One region of the Paenibacillus sp. FSL L8-0340 genome, then DNA from elsewhere that is predicted to be linked to it. Evidence: riboswitches for the same ligand, from Rfam matches in the RefSeq annotation. Region 1 holds a riboswitch; each other region holds the start of a gene.
The links. Region 1 has a riboswitch for cyclic di-AMP ahead of NST07_RS00140 (ubiquitin-like domain-containing protein). Riboswitches for the same ligand answer to the same signal wherever they lie in the genome.

Region 1 (4,187 bases):
GCATGGCCCGTTCTCCCATTCTATAGAAGAAGCCTTTGAAATGAACCATGAAGACTGGACCTGCCGGATCATTCTGGAGGACACGGAGATCACCGCGATTCTGCGGGATGTGGCAGAGGATTTTCCCGGCAAGGTAGCATCGGTAATCTCCAAAACTTATGAGCATGAAATTGTAGTCAACTTGGTTTCCGGCCCTCTGGATGCTGATCGCATGGATTATCTGCTCCGCGATGCATACTACACGGGAGTAAACTATGGGACGATTGATATTGACAGGATTCTAAGAATGCTGCGCCCATACCATGGAAGGGTAGTGGTTAAGGAGTCAGGGATGCACGCCATCGAGGATTACTTAATGTCGCGCTATCAAATGTACTGGCAGGTATATTTCCACCCGGTCACACGCAGTTCCGAAATCATTTTGCGGCAAATTTTCCGCAGAGCCAAAGAACTGTACCAGAGCGGTTATGAATTCCGGTTCATGATTGATCCTTTAGGTGATTTGTTCCGCGGAGAGGTCACGGTGGAGCAATATCTGCTGCTAGACGAAGCTATGATCCAGACCGCCTTCATGCAGTGGACTTTGGAGAAGGATGAGTTGTTAAGCGACTTGTGCAGCCGGTTTATTCATCGTAAACTGTATAAATATGTAGAGATGGAGAACCTTGATTCCGAGACGATTGACGAAATACGCCGCAGCTTTGCCGTGGCAGGGCTAGATGCCGATTATGATCTGGAAATTGATTTTCCAACAGATTTGCCCTATGATGTGTTTCGTCCGGGACAAGGCTTTGACAGCAAGCAGATTCTGCTGCTTGACCGCCATGACAAACTGAGGGAGATCTCTGAAGTTTCAGATATCGTACGCTCCATCAGCGGAATTCACCGCGGCCGTTATCACCTGTATTTTCCACAGGATAAGCTGCAGAAAGCCCTTCCAATGCTGCCTACTTCAATCGCAGAAATCTTTGCAAAGTAATCCAAAAATACTTGGAATTCATCATAGAAATTATGACAGAAAAGGGGATGTAACATGCAATTGTTCGACACGCACACCCATCTGGATGCTCCGCAATTCGACGAGGACCGCGAAAGGGTAATCGCCAATGCGCTCGAGGCAGGAGTTACCAAAATGATTAATATTGGCTTTAACAGGGAAACAATCCCAACGACCATGAAGCTTGCTGAAACCTATGACTATATTTATGCAGCCGTCGGCTGGCATCCGCAGGATGCCATAGACATGAGGGACGGTGATCTCGAGTGGATCGCCTCACTGTGCAGTCATAAAAAAGTAGTCGCCATCGGAGAAATTGGGTTGGATTACTATTGGGACACCTCTCCCAAAGAGGTACAGCATGAAGTGTTCCGCAAACAAATCGGACTAGCCCGTGAACTGAAAATGCCGATTTGTATTCATAACCGTGATGCTCATGAAGATGTGGTGCGTATTCTCCGTGAAGAGAAGGCTGATGAAATAGGCGGAGTGATGCACTCCTTCTCCGGAAGCTGGGAAATAGCCAAAATGTGCCTGGATTTAGGCTTTCACCTGTCCTTCGGCGGCCCGATTACATTCAAGAACGCCAGAGTGCCAAAAGAGGTGCTGGCCCAGACTCCGATGGACCGGCTGCTGATTGAAACGGACTCGCCTTATTTGACACCGCACCCTTTCCGGGGCAAGCGAAATGAGAGCGCACATGTGAGATTAGTAGCAGAGGCTGCCGCGGAAATAAAAGGGATTGATTTACAGGAATTGGCGGAAATTACGTATGCGAACGCACTGGAACGATTTGGAATTGTCTGAAATCGGGAGTAAAAGCGGTGAAAAATGAAGTATAGCCGATATATTAAACTTTTTTAATTTAAAAACGGCTGAATATTACAATATTTTAATCATTTTTTTGCGTAAACGTGGTTGAATCGTCCTTTACAACATGCATCAAAACAGGATATCATCTTTTCAGTGCAGTGAGCTGTTGTTACTGTGACAGTCACTGAATCATGGATCGTCTCGCTGAGTCTCCGTATGGAGAACGGGGGAACCAATAATGCCTGCCGCATGTCCGTACATAGAGTACAACACAGAAATGCCGCAGAATTTATTTGATTTCTTCACGTGGTCTTTGGGGTGAATTTGAGGGCAACCGCCGTGAGCGGGTGACCTAAGATAGGGCGTCTCTCTTATGCCCGAACCCGACAGCTAACCCCGTAAGCGCAAGTAAGAGAGGAAACCTCGTGCATAAACATTCCCGCGTATTCTGACATCCGGAGAAGCCACGAAAGAGTCCTCTGTGAACTCTTTTTTGGGCTTTTTTTGTTTTGAATAATGCGAATGTTCCCAGCATACTGTTATATAACAGGTATCTGGAGTAATTATGCCGGGCAGGCGATCCATGAGCAGGAAACGCTAAAGCAATGCGGGCGTATCCTGTTGCAATCTCAAACCTAGTTTCGTCAGCAATCATTCAGTCACCTTGATATACAACTTGACGACGGGGCTATGTAAGGAGGATGGAGAGAGTGGGCGTATTCCAACCAGAAGTATCCCATGATTCGCAATCATCCAGCAGGTCTTTCGCATTACGGTGGAAGCAAGTGAATCCTCGCTTACTTTCGCTTGCAGGTGCGGTATCAATCGTTATCGCGCTGCTCATTCTGCTGTACGTACACGGTCAGAGCAAGAAAGAGATATTTTTAGTAATAGACGGGAAAGTACAGACGCTGGAAACGCGCGAAGCGCTGCTCAGTGATGTGCTGGCTAAGGAACAAATTTCGCTGCAGCCGCATGATGAATTATCTATTGGCCTTAGTGATGAGATACAGGACGGCGACCGTGTCGTGATCAATCGTGCACAGAAGTTTAGTCTCACTGCGGATGGAGCAACAAAAACAATGTACACCACCGAAGACACTATCGGTGACGCCATTAGCAAACTGGGTTTAAGCCTGGAGAGCAGTGACAAAATATACCCTTCGCTTGACACCACAGTATCGGCCGGCATGGAAATTAAAATTGTCCGCATCAACAAGCAAATTGTAGAGCGGAAGCATAATTTGCCATTCCAGGTCATTAAGACCTCAGATCCTTCCCTGAACAAGGGGACCGTAAAAGTGGCACAGTTAGGCGCACCAGGCGTCATGGTCCAGCATATCGAGAAGGTCTACCAAGATGGAGAACTGGTCTCTATGCGCATGATTGGCAAGGAAGTACAGACGGTTACCAAACATAAAATTGTTTATGTTGGTACGAAGCCCCTGCCAAAGCCCGTTGTAGCTGCTGTGACAACTTCCAAAAAAAGTACGGCATCCAAAACAACCAAAGTTTCCGCAAAAAGCAGTAACGTCGTGCACAAGGCAGGCGTAGATTTCCAATACAAGAAGATGATCAAAAATGTGTCGATGACAGCCTATTCTTCGGAAGAGCCAGGCATTGGGACCCGCACGGCTTCTGGCACACGCGTAACAGAAGGCCGGACAATAGCTGTGGACCCGAATGTAATTCCTATCGGCTGGTGGGTGTACATTGAGGGATTAGGGTTTCGCCGAGCAGAGGATACCGGCGGTGCCATCAAAGGCAACAAGTTAGATGTTTATTACGATTCACTGAGCCATGCCCGTAATTTCGGCCGCAAGTCCCGGACTATTTATGTGATCGGTCCAGTGAAGCCGGAGTTGAATTAACGTGGTCCGCTTTTGCAAATTAACGGTTTATAAGCTATAGTGAGGGTAGCACTGACAGAACGGGCTGCCGCTCATCACTTATACATTCTTTAGCCAAAAAGAAGGGGAGCGAATCCTCTTCTTTTTGTGTTTTACAGGAAGGAGCAACGTGTATGATTAAGGAATTAATTGTGGTGGAAGGCAAGAGTGATACGGTTGCCGTCAAGCGGGCGGTGGAGGCCGATACGATAGAGACTGGCGGTTCAGCGGTAGACCGCAAGGTTATCGCCAAGATAGCGCTGGCAATGGAACGCAGAGGCGTGATCATCCTTACGGATCCCGATCATGCCGGCGAACGCATCCGCAAGATTGTTTCCTCCAAGGTGCCAGGCTGCAAGCATGCATTCATCCCGGAGAAGGATGCCACACGCAAGGGGGATATCGGTGTTGAGAATGCATCACCGGAAGCGATCCGTCATGCGCTGCAGCATGTACATACCTCCTTTGAGGGGGCCCCTGCCCTTATT
Region 2 (4,187 bases), 550 kb from region 1:
CCAGCTTGCCAGAAAAAAACCTAAACCACGGTCAGCACCGGTAACAAAAGCAACCCTTTTCATGATTATGGACACACCCTTTACGATTCTTCAGGATACACGCGGCATCTCTCTCACATTAGCATGGCAGTCACGTTTTTTCAACGTCCTTCATGGGACTGTAATTCCGCTGAAAGGGGTGCTCTAACTTCCTTTTTGATTTAATTTTGAACTATGTTACAATCGTAGTTACAAGTACTTATAGGAAGGTGAGATACCGATGTCTATCCAACAACTTCATACTCTGGAAGAACTGCAGCAATATGTTGCGCAACCAGGTAAAAAACTGCTTTTCAAGCATAGCACTACCTGCCCGATCAGCGCCAAGGCCAACGAGGAATTCACAGCCTATGCGCAAGGCTCCGAGACTCCAGCTGCCATTGTCCATGTGATTGAAGACCGTCCGTTGTCCAATCAGATTGCCGAAGATTTCGGGATCAAACATGAATCTCCGCAGATCTTCCTCCTGGAAGACGGCGAAGTCCGCTGGAACACCTCCCATTGGAAAATCACCCGGGACGCCATCAAGGCAGCTGTGAGCCAATGAGCCAGCCGGTAATTGTCTATTCCACCACAGGGTGCAGCGACTGCAATCAAGTGAAGCAGTGGCTGACCGAGCAAGACGTTAGCTTCGAGGTGCGTGATGTTATGACAAGTACAGTGTATCAGGAAGAAGTCGAGAAGCTGGGCTTCATGGGTGTGCCTGTTACCGTGTACGAAGGCCGCGCAGTCAAGGGCTTCAATGTTTCCGAGCTTAAGGAGCTTATTGGAGCAACCGCTGAATAATTTATAGCATGAAGCATATGAATACTTATATTTTGAAAAAGGCATCCCCTTGGACCTCTGTCCAGGGGATGCCTTTTATTTGCCCTTTTATTTGGCCTTATCCTGGATTCGTTGAGACATCCGCCAGAAAAGAGACATTTCCGCTGTGGGAATAGATGACGGAATCCGCTCCAAGCCCTTTATAGACCAGTCTGGGATTCATCGAAGTCGTAATTACGTATATTGGCTTTGTCGTCCAGGTCCGGCACATCTGGATATACCGGCAGCATAAGGTCACACTGCTCTCGAACAGAAATACTCTGCCTACCGGAAAAGAGGGGCGGAACCATGTATTCTGATGATGTGTATCCACCACGAGATTGACCTCGATTCCCAGCTCCTCCAGACGCCGCTTCTCCGCCGCATTGTTGGCGATTCCTGCGATCTTATAGCCTCTAAACTTTAAGATTTTGATAAAATGCTCCCCCGCTTTAGTCGGAGCGTTAATGAGTACATATTCTTCCGAATTCGCCATATCTTCCTCTCCTCCGGCTTAGGACTTCCATTCATTTGCCATACGAACACAGCAAAAAACCACAAAGGAATTCCCTCTGTGGTCCAATTAACGGTCACATTGTGCTCATCCTCTCTAATACGCTTACGAGGTTAGCTGTCGGATTCGGGCAGTGAGAGTCGCCCTACCTGTATCCATGCGAGCATTCTCTCGCACTTTCACAGGATTCACCCCATAACCGGCTCCGACTCTCACATCGGCTGCCGATTGTTGGTTCCCCCGCTTTCCATAACGGAAATTAAGCGGACTGCGTATTCGATTGTGTAGTAAACAGAAGTAATCATACTCTGGCGATCACGACCTTGTAAACCGCCAAACCTGCCAAAATAATGTATTTAGTAAACCCAAACCAGATCAGGTAGCGCTTACTTAAGCCTCAATCTCATCATTCCTCTTATTTACTCGGCTTATCAGCGATTTGCGAAAAAGCATTCAGCATTGTGATTATATTCACCCGATGTTGAGCAAATTGCCTTTTATGCTCTGATCACCCTAAATCAAAAGCAGTCGTATGAACGAGATAAAAAGCCGAAAACCGTTGATAAACACCCTTTTAGCACATCCTACCGTTTCCTTTGCCAGAATTCCCTGAAATTCGGCTCAGAAGAATGTTTTTTCCTTTTTACAAAGCTCATGCGAAAAGAGTATGATTCGGTTTGAATCCAATGCACGAAATGCGATATAAACGCTGAATTCCCGCAATGCGGGAAACGGGGGAACCATCAGGCCCGCAGGGGCCTTACCTGGAAGATAAGAATCTTTCTTGGGGTGAATCCGAAGGAGACTGTGGTCTCATTAGGTAGGGCGACTCTCACCGTCCGAATCCGACAGCTAACCCCGTAAGCGACTAGAGAGAACCTTGATCCGCCACGTTTTTGCGCCAGGTGTATTTAAGCCTGTACCAAAACCGCAGCAGAGGTCCTCCTCTGCTGCGGTTTTTTGTGCTGAGGCTGCAGCTTATAAATGGGTAGGAGGGAAAACGAAATGAACCAGCGCAGGCTGTTACGTATAGAAGTGTTTGTATTCGATGCCCCCTGGCCATTCCATCAGGCCACGGAGTCGTCCGGCAAATGCCGGTATGGTGTGCTGAAGCTTACGTGCAAGGCTGGGTGCAGCTGGGGAGCGGGGATACTGTCTGCGGAAGGCGATCATTTTGACGTCATTAAATGGAGCAGCTTCCTGAGAAGTATACGCAATCACAGGCTGGAAGAAGCCATAGAAATTGTACAGCAGCTAGGTGCGCAGTGGGAGCCAGATCAGCAAGAAATCGTGCAAACGGCCCTGCTGGATTTAAAAGCCAAGCTGCAAGGCAAGGTCGTCACGTCACATCTGCAAATGGTCCCCTATTCCCGTACAGCCGGGGCCGGCGGTACGCCCCCCTTCAGACGGATGTACTATAAACCTTCAAGTTCCCTGCTGCATAAAGGCAGCTGGCAGGAACCGGACATAGCCGAGCTAATGGACAGATCCATCGCTTATTTCTCCATCTTATAATTTCTTATTCAGAAAGGAACGTGAAGACATGCCAGACCCATTATCCCCGGAATGGACAGCTGCCAGCGAGTTTGCCGAATATGTCCAAAAGAACACCGGAAATATTTATGCACTCACCAGTCTGCTGCTGGGAGAGGGTGCCGTTGCGGAAAAGACTGCGATGAAGACCTTCACTGAGCTTTACACCCGGTACCTTCATGATGATTTCATACCGCAGCCTTTCTCGCTGGTTGCCTACCGGGAGTGCATTCAGCAGTGCTCCCGGGCTGCGGAGGAGTGCAGCCTCTTTGTTTCCAATGGATTAGCCTGGGAGGATCAGATTGTCCAGGTGTTATGGTACGGCATGCTGCTGCCCCTGCCTGCAATCAGCACCATTCTTGAGCAAAGCGTGCCGGTGCTGAAAACCCGGCTGAGACATGTGCGCGAGCAAATGTGCCGGTTAGAAACATTGCGGCCTGAAGCAAATTTATTTGTTGTATAGCTGCTCACATAGATTAAAGAAGCACTGTGGGCCCCTCTCTTATCTCCGCTGATGTAATGGGCAACTTGTCGAAGCGCATGAAAAAGCCGCAGCATAATGCCGCGGCCTTTTCTATTTATACTCAGCTCTTGCCCTTGCCGCCTTTGGCGAATCTCCAGGCCGCTGTACAGCAGCCCAGCAAGCCCACTCCGAGCATTAACGTCTGCAGCACACCCAGCAGGGTAGAGCCCTCCGGCTTAAGCATGCTGCTGAGCAGAATCAGCAGAATTGAAGCTGCGAGTATCGCGGGGATTTGATTGTTTTTTTTCAAGATTACCACTCCTTATTCAATAACATACACCATAAGCCTTCACTGATCCAGTTTGGCTCTGAACTCCCCCGGGAGCCGCAAAAAAGCCGCGGTTTCCGAACCGCGGCTTCCTCAGTAAAACCTATGATCACTTCTTAGTGTGCGCGTTTAGAATGTCTGCCAAAAATGATTAATGACGCAATCATACCGGCAATGCCCATTCCTGTCAAAAGCCCTTGAATGAAATCAAGCAGATTCGATCCATTGGACGGCATTAACCTGGCGACCAGTACGATTAACGAAGAAACTGCAAACAGCAACCCGAATGTTTGTTCATGCTTTTTATTCATCCTTGCCACTCCTCAAAAGGTATATATTGATGATTCCAATTAAATTTTGTAGGCCTTCATTGCTTTTCTGATCTCCTTGATGCTTGGGCGTTTGCCGTACATCAGCACTCCCGTGCGGTAGATCTTGGCGGCAAGCCAGCCGAACAGTAAGGTGGTTGCCAGTAAGATGAGAAGCGAGACCAGAATCTCCCAGGT
Region 3 (4,187 bases), 3.4 Mb from region 1:
ATTACCCGGGTCCTGAGTGGACGGAAAGGAACTCTCTTTGAGCAAAAACAAACGAAACAGTGCCGCGGCTCCCCAACAGAGCAAGCAGGAGAAACGCAGGGCAGAACAGGAAAAGCAGAAGCAAAAAACCAAAATACTGATCTTCAGCACTGTAGCAGCAGTTATCATTATCTTTGTCGCTCTTATCATGCTGATTCCAAAAGCGAACTCTGACTTTAATTACAGCGAGATGCACAGACTTGGAAAAGAGGATGCTCCAGTCAAAATTGTTGAATTCGGGGATTATAAATGTCCGGCGTGTTCAGACTTTACCGGTACCATCAAACCTCAGCTTGTTGAAAAATACGTAACTCCGGGCAAAGCGGCCTTTTACTTCGTAAATATGGCCTTTATCGGACCGGATTCCGAAACAGCTTCATTAGCAGCTTTGTCTGTCTATCATCAGAACAGTGAAGCTTTCTGGACCTATTCTGACGCAATCTATGCTAATCAGGGCGAGGAGAGCGAAGAGTGGGCGACCGCTGATTTCCTGGTAAGCCTGGCGCAGAAGGAGAACCTGCCGATAGATTTTGACCTCTTGCGTAAAGACATTGAGGAACGCACCTATGAAAGTGAACTACAGAGAGATATGAAGTTAGCCGATGACAGCAAAGTGACCTCTACTCCTACTGTATTTGTTAATGGAGTGAAAGTAGACAAGGCCTTTGATATCGAAGCTATCGACTCACAGGTGCAAATCGCCCTTGATTCGGCGGATGCCAAATGATGAAATTCTCTACCTTCTGCAGACGCCACTGCCTATATCTGGCCTGGTTTGTTTCGGTAATTGCTGTAGCAGGAAGCTTGTATCTTAGTGAAGTGCTGCATTATGAACCCTGCAGGCTGTGCTGGTTCCAGCGTATCTTTATGTATCCTCAGCTGATTCTGCTCGGAATTGCCACATACCGGGGAGATAAACGCATCATTCCTTATGTGCTGCCTTTATGTCTGATAGGCGGGAGTATCTCCCTGTACCATTACGCAGAGCAGAAAATTCCTGCACTCAGTAAAATCTTGCCATGCACAATTGGTGTACCCTGCAATGAGGATTATTTGAACTTTTTAGGGTTCATTACAGTACCTCTGCTTGCGTTGATTGCTTTTGCTCTAATCGCAATTTTGCTCTGGACCGGGCGCCAAGAAGAGCCAGCTGAATAAGAAAAGGCTAAGCAGAATTTAGAGCATAAATATTCCCTAAATTTTTGTCACAATTAACATCCAAAACACTCAAAAATCACGGAACGCTGGGATAATGAAAGAGAATGAAAGATCCACTTATCCCGGGTCTTGGATTTGAGCTTTTTGGATGTTTTTTCATTCTTTTTTCATTTTTTTCACCGCTTTACTGAAAAGCTATTGTAGACTATCATTAGTCCTTGTGAGAAGTTGAATATGCGCTGAATTTTCCGCAAGGAAAAACGGGGGAACCAAATTTGGCGGCAACGTCAATGGGGTGAATCGGAGGCAGGTCAATTTGACCGGAACCGTAGGGCTACCACAGCCCGAATCCGCCAGCTAACCTCGTAAGCAAGGGTGGGATAATGAGCATGCGTAAGCATGCGGATCATTTCCGTATGCTTATTTTTGTGCCTGCATTTATGAAACCTGCCAATGAAAACGGCGCGCGGTATTACCGTTTCAACTCAACAAAGAGAGGAACTGTTACTACAATGGTAAGCAAGGTAAAACGACTATTGATCGGGCGTCCGATGAAGTCGAACGAACTCGATCATGAAAAGTTATCCAAGGTGAAAGCACTGGCTGTTCTGTCTTCCGATGCACTCTCGTCTGTGGCCTACGGAACGGAGCAAATTCTCATTGTACTGGTGGCCGCGGGCTTCACCGCCATCTGGTATTCATTGCCGATTGCATTAGCCGTATTGGGCCTGCTGGCCATCCTTATTTTTTCCTATCGCCAGACTATCTTTGCCTATCCGCAAGGCGGCGGAGCGTATATCGTGGCAAAAAGCAATCTCGGCGTTCCTACCGGCCTATTGGCTGGCGGCTCTTTATTAGTAGATTACATTCTTACAGTTGCAGTTAGTGCTTCGGCGGGAACGGATGCGATCACATCGGCCTTTCCGAGTCTTCATAATCATACTGTCCTTATTGCAGTCTCCGTCATTCTGATCTTGACGATTATCAATCTCCGCGGGGTGACGGAGTCCGCTTCATTTATTGCCATTCCGGTGTATCTGTTCGTGGTCTCTATCTTTGTACTCATCATTGCCGGGGTGTACAAATATATTACAGGCGGGGCTCATGCCGAAATCCCGGAGATCGGTTCCGCCGTTTCCAACGTCAGTCTGTTCCTATTGCTCAAAGCCTTCAGTTCCGGTTGTTCGGCACTCACCGGGGTAGAGGCGGTATCGAATGCCATTCCGAACTTCAAAGCTCCAGCGGAAAAAAACGCCGCCAAAACCTTGATGCTGATGGGAGGCATCCTCGGTTTGATGTTCACCGGCATTACGCTGCTGGCATACTGGTATGGGATTACTCCTAATGAGAAATCCACCGTCGTGTCGCAAATTGCCGAATCTACGTTTGGCCGGGGCGGTTTGTACTTTTTCATCCAAGGGATAACGGCCGTCATCTTGTTCCTGGCGGCGAATACAGCTTACTCGGCGTTTCCGCTGCTCGCGTTCATGTTTGCCAAAGATAAATATTTGCCTCATGCCTTCATGGTCCGGGGAGACCGCCTGGGCTTCTCTAATGGTATTATCTTTCTCGGAGTATTGTCGGCTGTGCTTGTAGCTGCTTTCCACGGAAATACAGAAGGGCTGATTCCGCTGTATGCAGTCGGCGTATTTATCCCTTTTACGCTGTCGCAGCTTGGCATGATGGTGCACTGGTTCAAAACGAAGCCGAAAGGCTGGCAGAATAAATTTGTAGTCAATACAATCGGTATGCTGACCACCCTGACGATTACGCTTATCTTTATCATCACTAAGTTTTCCAGCGTGTGGATGGCCTTCATCTTCCTGCCGGTTGTCATGTTCGTATTCCACCGCATTCATAGTCATTATATGAATATAGCCGATCAGCTTCGCATTTGTCCTGCTACGGATAAACCGCTGATTAAAGGAAGTACCGTTGTTGTTCCGGTTGCGGGTGTGACACGCGCTGTGCTGCATTCGATCAGTTATGCGAAGTCATTAACAGATAATGTGGTGGCAGTCTACGTTGGTTTTGATGAAGAGGAAATTCACAAGATGGAGCAAAAATGGGAGGAATGGAACCCGGGTGTACGCCTGATTGTACTTCGTTCCCGTTACCGCAGCATTATCCGCCCACTGGTGAAATTTATCGATACCGTAGAGTGGAAGACCGCTTCTACAGATCATATTACCGTATTGATTCCACAGTTCATTACCAAACATTGGTGGCAGGCGATCCTGCATAATCAGACCAGCTTGTTCATTCGCTCTTATCTAATGAATCAAAAAGATATAGTTGTATCAACAGTACCCTATCATTTGCACAAATAGGCAGTTAAATATGGTTAGCAGAGGTTGTTTCCGTAGCTTGCGGAGGCAACCTTTTTTTATAGAACGAATAATTTTGTTGACAGGGATAATGAGAATCAATATCATTTAAAAAGTAAGGCGAAGGTCTCGGACACCTTTGACCATTAATGCATGTGCATACAGGAGGGGTATTTAATGTTTTCGATGAACAATAAGAGATCAGGCAGCATGAAGCTCGCATTGATCGGATGTATGGCTATGACTTTGTTCTTGTCCGCTTGCGGCAATGGCAATAATGAGAAAGCTGCAAATTCCGGAACGGAAGCTACCGCCGCACCTACGGCTACGGCTGAATCAACGGCAGCGCCAACGGAAACAACGGCACCGGCCACAGAGAAAACGGTGACAGACGCCATGGGACATAAAGTCACAGTACCAGCGAATCCGCAGCGCGTCCTTGCTTCTTACATGGAAGACTACCTGGTAACACTGGGCGTTACCCCGGTAGCGCAGTGGTCCGTGACAAACGGAACCCAGGAATATCTGATTGCTGAGCTTAAAGATGTGCCAACCATCAGCTATGATCTTCCGCTGGAGGCTGTGACCAGCTTTGCACCGGATTTCCACATTGTGCAGTCTGAGTCGAGTGTGCAGAACGGTCTGTATGACCAGTTGAACAAA

Region 2: linked by a shared signal. The riboswitch ahead of NST07_RS02675 (hypothetical protein) and the one ahead of NST07_RS00140 (ubiquitin-like domain-containing protein) in region 1 are both predicted to bind cyclic di-AMP.
Region 3: linked by a shared signal. The riboswitch ahead of NST07_RS18405 (APC family permease) and the one ahead of NST07_RS00140 (ubiquitin-like domain-containing protein) in region 1 are both predicted to bind cyclic di-AMP.

What each region holds. Positions count from the first base shown of each region.
Region 1 covers NZ_CP151967.1:27,710-31,896, forward strand. The annotation lists gene NST07_RS00130 (HD domain-containing protein) at 1-979, shown strand, start outside; gene NST07_RS00135 (TatD family hydrolase) at 1,034-1,804, shown strand; cyclic di-AMP (ydaO/yuaA leader) riboswitch at 2,003-2,230, shown strand; gene NST07_RS00140 (ubiquitin-like domain-containing protein) at 2,521-3,681, shown strand; gene rnmV (ribonuclease M5) at 3,834-4,187, shown strand, end outside.
Region 2 covers NZ_CP151967.1:579,684-583,870, reverse strand. The annotation lists gene NST07_RS02695 (SDR family NAD(P)-dependent oxidoreductase) at 1-75, opposite strand, end outside; gene ytxJ (bacillithiol system redox-active protein YtxJ) at 260-586, shown strand; gene NST07_RS02685 (glutaredoxin family protein) at 583-825, shown strand; gene NST07_RS02680 (hypothetical protein) at 923-1,339, opposite strand; cyclic di-AMP (ydaO/yuaA leader) riboswitch at 1,445-1,633, opposite strand; cyclic di-AMP (ydaO/yuaA leader) riboswitch at 2,055-2,238, shown strand; gene NST07_RS02675 (hypothetical protein) at 2,363-2,872, shown strand; gene NST07_RS02670 (hypothetical protein) at 2,901-3,353, shown strand; gene NST07_RS02665 (hypothetical protein) at 3,475-3,663, opposite strand; gene NST07_RS02660 (hypothetical protein) at 3,798-3,992, opposite strand; gene NST07_RS02655 (ABC transporter permease) at 4,032-4,187, opposite strand, start outside.
Region 3 covers NZ_CP151967.1:4,118,415-4,122,601, reverse strand. The annotation lists gene NST07_RS18415 (thioredoxin domain-containing protein) at 38-766, shown strand; gene NST07_RS18410 (disulfide oxidoreductase) at 766-1,197, shown strand; cyclic di-AMP (ydaO/yuaA leader) riboswitch at 1,425-1,584, shown strand; gene NST07_RS18405 (APC family permease) at 1,710-3,527, shown strand; gene NST07_RS18400 (iron-hydroxamate ABC transporter substrate-binding protein) at 3,702-4,187, shown strand, end outside.